Regions from separate parts of the Mesorhizobium sp. M1078 genome, predicted to be linked through region 1. Evidence: riboswitches for the same ligand, from Rfam matches in the RefSeq annotation. Region 1 holds a riboswitch; the other holds the start of a gene.
The links. A riboswitch is a leader RNA that binds a small molecule or an ion and turns the genes downstream of it on or off. The one in region 1 is predicted to bind S-adenosylmethionine.

Region 1 (4,241 bases):
CGGGAGATTCTGGCCTTGCGCACCGACAACTCCCACGCCGATGTGATCATCGCCGATGGCGTTCAGCACCCGCACAAGCGAACGGACGTGCTGGAATAGGGGCAAACTACCGCTTCAGCAAGAACACCGCTTGCTGGCCGAAGAAATTCCAGAACCACCATGGCATCGACAGGCCGATCTTCTGGCCGTTGCCGTCGAGCGCGGTGGCTTTCTCGACCGAAGCGCCGAGTTCCTCGACCAGATTGACGAAGTCGCGGATGGTGCAGAAATGGATGTTGGGCGTGTCGTACCAGGAATAGGGCAGGTCCGCGGTCACCGGCATCCGGCCATTGACGAACAGCGACAGCCGCACCCGCCAGTGGCCGAAATTGGGGAAGGAGACGATGGCGCGGTTGCCGATTCGCAGCAACTCGTCGAGCACCAGCTTCGGGTTGCGGGTCGCCTGCAGCGTCTGAGACAGGACGACGAAGTCAAAACCCTTGTCCGGATAGAATTCGAGGTCGGTATCGGCATCGCCCTGGATGACCGAGAGACCGCGCGCCACGCATTCATTGACGCCGCGCTGTGACAGCTCCAGCCCGCGGCCGTCGACCTGCTTGGTCTCCTGCAGGAGTTCGAGCAGCAGGCCGTCGCCGGAGCCGACATCGAGCACCCGCGACTGCGGCGGTATCAGGTTGGCCACGACTTCGAGGTCGACGCGCTGGCTGCCATTGACGCTCATGAGGCGAGCCCCCTTGCGCGGGCCGCCGAGCCGATGAAGCCCTTGATGGCGGCAAACAGTTCGGGTTCATCGAGCAGGAAGGCATCATGGCCGCGGTCGGTGTCGATCTCGACGAAGGAGACGGAGGCGCCGGCGGCGTTGAGCGCATGCACGATCGAGCGGCTCTCCTCGGTCGGGAACAGCCAGTCCGAGGTGAAGGACACCAGGCAGAAGCGGGTCTTGGTCCCGGCAAAGGCATCTGCCAACCGGCCGCCATGGTCGGCGGCGAGGTCGAAATAATCCATCGAACGGGTCATGTAGAGGTAGGAGTTGGCGTCGAAGCGGTCGACGAATGTCATGCCCTGGTGGCGCAGATAGCTTTCGATCTGGAAATCTGCGTCGAAACCGAAGGTCAGCGCTTCGCGGTCCTGCAGATTGCGGCCGAATTTCCGATGCAGGGCGGCTTCCGACAGATAGGTGATGTGGGCGGCCATGCGCGCCACGGCGAGCCCCTTTTCCGGGCGCTTGCCGTGATCGAAATATTTGCCGCCATGCCAGTCCGGATCAGCCATGACAGCCTGGCGGCCGACCTCGTGGAAGGCGATGTTCTGCGAGGAATGGCGTGCGCCTGTGGCGATCGGCAGGGCCGAGAAGACGCGCTCGGAATAGCATGACGCCCATTCCAGCACCTGCATGCCGCCCATCGAGCCGCCGAGCACGCAAAACAGCTTTTCGATGCCGAAATGGTCGACCAGCATCAGTTGCGCCCGCACCATGTCGCGGATGGTGATGATTGGCAGGTCGAGGCCGTAGGGCTTGCCGGTGGCGGGATTGGTCGAGGCCGGACCGGTGGAGCCGAGGCAGCCGCCGATGACGTTGGAGCAAATGACGAAGAAGCGGTTGGTGTCGATGATCTTGCCGGGACCGATCAGCACTTCCCACCAGCCGGGCTTGCCGGTCACCGGATTGGTGCTGGCGACATGCTGGTCGCCGGTAAGCGCGTGGCAGACCAGGATGGCGTTGGTGCGGGCAGCGTTGAGGGCGCCATATGTCTGGTAGGCGATCTGGAACGGCGACAAAAGCGTGCCGGCGTCGAGCTTCAGCGGCTTGTCAGGGCCAAAACGCAACACCGGGCTCGACGGGCTGTCGGCCTCGTTGTTGGTTTTTGTAGCGCGGAGCGCGGCCATGTGACTCTCCTTGCCCGCCGTCAGGCAATAAAAAAACCGGCAATGCGATCGCAAAGCCGGTTACGTCACGCAAACGGCCCTTTAGCGAGTTGTTTAACGTGGCTGCAAGCCGACCGGCCAAATCACCACGGAACTGTTGCGTTCTTCTAGAACTCGTGCGGCCCGGCGTCAACGGCCAGCTATTGCCCGCCTCTCGACATTCGCGGCTACGGCTTGTATTTCCGCTGCGGCCTCCGGACGGAGGCATTCTCGACGGATTTGCGACATGGACAAGACAGCGGACAAGGCACGGCCGACGCCCCGCGCGGGCATTATGGACATCGACGCCTATGTGCCGGGCAAGAGCACGGCACCGGCCGGCGTCGCCAAGGTACATAAATTGTCGTCGAACGAGAACCCGCTCGGCCCGTCGCCGAAGGCGATCGAGGCCGCGCGCGAAGTGGCTGGCAAGCTCGATGTCTATCCCGACGGCACCGCCCGCCGGCTGCGCGAGGCGATCGCCGAGGTGCATGGCCTCAACCCGGCAAACATCATCTGCTCCAACGGTTCCGACGAGATACTTGGCCTGCTGGCGCAGACCTATCTTGCGCCAGGCGATGAGGCGATTTTTACCGAACATGCCTTCATGGTCTACAAGATCTACATTCAGTCGGCGGGGGCCAAGCCGGTTGCTGTGAAGGAAACCCAGGAGCGCGCCGATGTCGACGCGATCCTGGCCGCGGTGACGCCGCGGACCAAAATCATCTTCCTCGCCAATCCCAACAATCCGACCGGAACCTATCTGCCGTTCCAGGAGGTCCGCCGCCTGCATTCCGCTCTCCCGGGCAACGTGCTTCTGGTGCTCGACGCGGCCTATGCCGAATATGTCAGGCGCAATGACTATGAGGCCGGCATCGAGCTGGCGGGCAGCGCACAGAATGTGGTCATGACCCGCACCTTCTCCAAGCTCGGCCTTGGCGGCGCGCGCATCGGCTGGATGTATGGCCCACTGCACATCGTCGATGCCATCAACCGCATCCGCGGCCCTTTCAACGTTAACGCAACAGCGATCGAGGCCGGCATTGCCGCCATCCGCGACCGCGCCCATGTCGAGCGCAGTTCGTTGCACAACGAGACCTGGCTTACCTGGCTGAATGAAGAACTGACGAAGCTTGGGCTGCGCGTGACGCCCAGCGTCGGCAATTTCGTCCTCATCCACTTTCCCGACGACAAGAGGCATTCGGCTGAGGCGGCGGACGATTACCTCACCCAGCGCGGCTATATATTGCGGCGCGTTACCGGCTATGGCTTTCCCAATGCGCTGCGCATGAGCGTCGGCACCGAAGAAGCAAATCGCGGCGTCATCGATGCCCTCACGACATTCCTGAAAAGCTGAAACAATGACAGCACCGATGTTTGAAAAGATCGCGCTGGTCGGCATCGGCCTGATCGGCTCGTCGCTGGCCCGCATCATCCGCCGCAAGGGCCTGGCCCGCCATGTCGCCATCGCGACGCGCAGCCCGGCCACGCTGGCGCGGGCGAAGGAGCTCGGTCTTGGCGAGAGCTACACCACCGACGCCAGGGAAGCGGTCCTCGACGCCGACCTGATCATCGTCTCGGTGCCAGTGGGGTCGTCGGGCGAGGTGGCGCAAGAGATCGCAGCGGCGCTGAAAAAAGGCGCCATCCTCACCGATGTCGGTTCGACCAAGGCCTCCGTCATTGCGCAAATGCAGCCCTATGTGCCGGACGGCGTGCACTTCATTCCGGGACACCCGCTGGCGGGTACGGAGAAATCGGGCCCGGATGCGGGTTTCGCCGAGCTGTTCGAAAACCGCTGGTGCATCTTCACGCCGCTGCCGGGAACCGATCCGGCCGCGCTGGAAAAGCTGTCGGAATTCTGGCGGCGCTGCGGCTCCAACATCGACACGATGGACCCGCAGCATCATGACATGACGCTGGCCATCGTTTCGCATCTTCCGCACATCATTGCCTACAACATCGTCGGCACGGCCGACGATCTGGAATCGGTGACCAAGTCGGAAGTGATCAAATATTCGGCTTCCGGTTTCCGCGACTTCACCCGTCTGGCCGCCTCCGACCCGACCATGTGGCGCGACGTGTGCCTGCACAACAAGGATGCCATCCTGGAAATGCTGGCGCGCTTTTCGGAGGACCTCGCCTCGCTGCAGCGGGCGATCCGCTGGGGCGACGGCGACAAGCTGTTCGACCTGTTCACCCGCACCCGGGCCGTTCGCCGTTCGATCATCGAGGCCGGCCAGGATATCGACGTGCCGGATTTCGGCCGGCAGGCGGTCGAGCACCCGGTGAAAAGTTAAATCTGTTTCAGACGGGCCAGGTCGCCGCGACCATGGCCA
Region 2 (4,241 bases), on a different contig from region 1:
GGCCGCGGATTTCGGCCTGCCGCTGCGCAACCCGCTGGAGATTGAGCAGCCGGTTAAGGTGGCGGTGAAGGCGCTTTGAGGCAGCATCACAATTTGGGAGCCGGAAATGAACGGAATGCGGCTTGTCATTGTGTTCACGGGCGTGGCCCTGTTCCTGACCCAACCGTCGGTGGCCTTTAGCGCCGGCCAGTGCAGCCCGAAGTCCTATCGTGAAGCCCGTTTGGCGATGACGAGCCGTCTTCTGGCAACCGGCTATTCGAAAGCCCAGGTGAGCTTTCTGATGCGCAACACGGATCACATGACATCAGCGCTTCGCAGCGACAGGCTGAACAACAATGGCAAGGTCTGCGGCATCGACTCCGCCAAGGCCCATGTCCTCGGTTGCCTCGACAAGCAGTTGTTCCCGTTGAAGCGCGGCTCAAACGCTTCGCTCGACGAGGTCAAACTGACCGAAGGCTTTTGGGGCAGGAAACGTTTGGCCGCACGCGAACTGCTGTTTATCGGCCATTTTCATGCCTGCCTTGGCGCCGCGAAATCGTATCTCTTTCGCGGCTGACGCCGGCGGACGGGACTCAATAGATATCGAAATCGAAATACTTGGCCTGGATCTTCTTGTAAGTGCCGTCGGCGACGATGGCGTCTATCGCCGCGTTGAGCTTGTCGCGAAGTGCCGTGTCCTCCAGGCGGACAGCGATGCCGGCTTGCGTCTCGGTGCCCTTGACGTCACCGACAAGCTTGCAGCAGCCGTCGCTCGCCTTCTTCAGCCAGTCCATCAGAACGAATTTGTCGGAGATGACGGCGTCGAGACGGCCGTTCTGCAAGTCGGTGATCGCCTCTTCCTGGGTGGGGTAGAGTTTCGCCTCGGCGCCGGCCTTGCCATAGGCGTCCTGCGCATAGTCGGCCTGGGTGGTCGAGGCCTGCGCGCCCACCGTCTTGCCGGCAAGGGCTGCCGGTTCGGTGGAAGTGAGGTCGCTGTCCTTGGGCGCCACCAGCGCCAGCGGCGTCGTGTAGTATTTGTTGGTGAAGGCGACCTGTTTCTTGCGCTCCTCGGTGATGCTCATCGAGGCGATGATGGCGTCGAACTTTTTCGCCTGCAGCGCCGGGATGATGCCGTCCCAGTCCTGGGTGACGATCTCGCACTCGACCTTCATCTGCGCACACAGCGCATTGGCGATGTCGATGTCGAAGCCCTCGATCTTGCCGTCCGCGGTGATGGTGTTGAAGGGCGGATAAGCGCCCTCGGTGCCGATCTTCAATTTCTCCTGCGCCTCAGCCAGCGAGCCGGCCGATATCACCAGCATGGCAGCGCCCGCTGCCGATATGATCCATCTTGAAATCTGCATTTTGGTTCCCCTTGCGCGCCGTTCTCTTGCCGGCCACCGAAAGGCAGCCAAGCATGGTGAGGCAGCGCAGGCAAGTATTTTGCCTGACGGTGATCGAAGGTTCAGCCGGCGGGGCGGAAATGCTTGGAGAGCTTGAGGCCTTGCGCCTGGTAATTCGAGCCGAGATCGGTGCCGTAAAGCGCCTGCGGCCGCTTCAGCATGTGTTCGTAGACCAGCCGGCCGACGATCTGGCCGTGGTCGAGGATGAACGGCACTTCGTGGCTGCGCACTTCGAGCACCGCCCGGCTGCCGGTGCCGCCTGAGGCCGAATGGCCGAAGCCCGGATCGAAGAAGCCGGCATAGTGAACACGGAATTCGCCAACCAGCGGATCGAAGGGCGTCATCTCGGCGGCGTAGAGCGGCGGCACGTGCACGGCTTCGCGGCTGACCAGGATGTAGAACTCGTCCGGGTCGAGCACCAGTTCGCCGGCGCCGCTCTTATAGAGCGGCTCCCAGAAATCGACGGCATCCTGGGCGGCGCGCTTGTCGACATCGACCAAGCCGGTGTGATGCTTGCCGCGATAGCCGACCAGGCCGTTCTGGTCGCCGTCAAGATCGATCGACAGCGCAATGCCGCCGCCGGAAATGTTGGGCGGCTCGGTCGCCACCAGCATCTCGGCGCGGTGCAATTCGTTCAGTTCTGCCTCCGACAACAGCGCGTTGCCGGTGCGAAAGCGGATCTGCGACAGCCTCGATCCGGCGCGTACGACGATCGGGAAGGTGCGCGGACTGACTTCGAGATAAAGCGGCCCGTGATAGCCGGGGGCGATCTTGTCGAACTCATGGCCGCGATCGGTCATCACCCGGGTGAAGATGTCGAGCCGGCCGGTCGAGCTCTTCGGGTTGGCCGAGGCCGACACATTTGCGGGCAGCGCCAGGCTTTCGAGCAGCGGCACGATGTAGACGCAGCCGGTTTCCAGCACCGCGCCCTCGGCGAGACTGAACTCATGCAATTTCAGCCGGTGAAGCTTGTCGGCCACCAGATGATCGGGACCCGGCAGGAAGGAGGCGCGCACGCGAAAAGCCTTGTCGCCGAGCCTGAGATCGAGGCTCGCCGGCTGCACCTGGTCGACATCGAGCGCGCGCGGCGACTTCAGCGCGCCGGACTGAAACAGCGCGGAAATGTCCTGATCGGGAAGAATGCCTGTCTGCCGCAAAAGGCTGGCTCCGCTCCAAGGTCGGTCTCTTTGTGGCAGGTTCTTGCCGCAAAACCGCTGGATATTATTGCGGAACCTGCCTGGTACAAACCTCTTAATGAAGCCGGCAATTGACGCAAGCGCAGGTGAGGTCTAAAGGGTCGTTATCCCGTGGTGATTTGGCCGGTCGGCTTGCAGCCACGTTAAACAAGTCGCTAAAGGACCGTCGGGCCGCAAGGCCATATGGACCGGTTGCGACTTTCGCGGCCGGTTTTTTTGTGTCTGGAACAAAAACGATGAGCACCAAGAAGCGTAACTGGAAACCTCAGACCGCACTCGTGCACGGGGGAACGCTGCGTTCCCAGTTCGGCGAGACGTCCGAAGCGATGTACCTCACCCAAGGCTATGTCTACGAGACGGCGCAGGCTGCCGAGGCCCGTTTCAAGGGCGAGGAGCCGGGCTTCATCTATTCGCGCTATGCCAACCCTACCGTCGACATGTTCGAAAAGCGCATGTGCGCGCTGGAGGGTGCCGAAGATGCGCGCGCCACGGCGTCCGGCATGGCGGCGGTGACGGCAGCGCTCCTGTGCAGCGCCAAGGCCGGCGACCATATCGTTGCGGCGCGCGCGCTGTTCGGCTCCTGCCGCTGGGTGGTGGAGACGCTGGCGCCGAAATACGGCATCGAGGCAACGCTGGTCGACGGCACCGACATCGCCAACTGGGAAAAGGCGGTGCGGCCGAACACGAAACTGTTCTTCCTGGAAAGCCCGACCAATCCGACGCTGGAAGTGGTCGACATCGCAGCGGTGGCGGCGCTCGCCACCTCGATCGGCGCCAGGCTGATCGTCGACAATGTCTTTGCCACGCCCTTGCAGCAGAAGCCCTTGCAGCTCGGCGCCCATATCGTCGTCTACTCCGCGACCAAGCACATTGACGGCCAGGGACGCTGTCTCGGCGGCATCATCCTGTCGGACAAGAAATGGATCGACGAGAATTTGCACGACTATTTCCGCCACACCGGCCCGAGCCTGTCGCCGTTCAACGCCTGGACGCTGCTCAAGGGCCTGGAGACGCTGCCGGTTCGGGTGCGCCAGCAGACGGAAAGCGCGGCCAAGATCGCGGATTTCCTGGCAGGACGGCCGGAAATCGCCCGCGTCATCTATCCCGGCCGCGCCGACCACCCGCAGGCCGACATCGTCAAGAAGCAGATGACGGGCGGATCGACGCTGATCTGCCTCGACGTCAAGGGCGGCAAGCAGGCGGCCTTCGCCTTGCAGAACGCGCTCGACATCGTGCTGATCTCCAACAATCTCGGCGACGCCAAGAGCCTGATCACCCATCCGGCGACCACCACGCACAAGAACCTCAGCGACGAAGCTCGCGCCGAACTTGGCATCGGGCCGGGAACGCTCAGGCTGTCGGTCGGTCTTGAGGATACGGACGATCTGCTGGAGGACGTTGCGCAGGCGCTGAAGGCAGCCGGGTAGGCCGCGAGGCGTCACGCTCCCGACGAAACCTCTTCCAGTTCGGCCGTCTTGGTGCCGATGGTCATGGTGTTGCCGCGCCAGTCGACGGCGCCGCTCAGCCAGCCGCGCGCCCAGATGGCGGGAAGCATCATGTCGCGGACCATCATCGCCGGGACCATGCGCAGCGACAGATGCCAGCCCTTGGCCGCGGCCAGCGCGCATTCGGGAATGTAGGCCGCCGTCAGCACGGCCAACAC

Region 2: another riboswitch for S-adenosylmethionine. It lies ahead of NKH38_RS16855 (O-succinylhomoserine sulfhydrylase); the one in region 1 lies ahead of metX (homoserine O-acetyltransferase MetX).

The regions. Positions count from the first base shown of each region.
Region 1 covers NZ_JAMYMP010000032.1:3,083-7,323, forward strand. Annotated here, with positions in the region: gene NKH38_RS27055 (DUF1330 domain-containing protein) at 1-99, shown strand, start outside; gene metW (methionine biosynthesis protein MetW) at 107-721, opposite strand; gene metX (homoserine O-acetyltransferase MetX) at 718-1,887, opposite strand; SAM riboswitch at 1,949-2,026, opposite strand; gene hisC (histidinol-phosphate transaminase) at 2,153-3,262, shown strand; gene NKH38_RS27075 (prephenate/arogenate dehydrogenase family protein) at 3,267-4,202, shown strand; gene NKH38_RS27080 (sugar kinase) at 4,210-4,241, opposite strand, start outside.
Region 2 covers NZ_JAMYMP010000011.1:139,070-143,310, reverse strand. Annotated here, with positions in the region: gene araD1 (AraD1 family protein) at 1-79, shown strand, start outside; gene NKH38_RS16870 (hypothetical protein) at 107-556, shown strand; gene NKH38_RS16865 (ABC transporter substrate-binding protein) at 573-1,343, opposite strand; gene NKH38_RS16860 (2'-deoxycytidine 5'-triphosphate deaminase) at 1,445-2,539, opposite strand; SAM riboswitch at 2,680-2,757, shown strand; gene NKH38_RS16855 (O-succinylhomoserine sulfhydrylase) at 2,815-4,005, shown strand; gene NKH38_RS16850 (ceramide glucosyltransferase) at 4,017-4,241, opposite strand, start outside.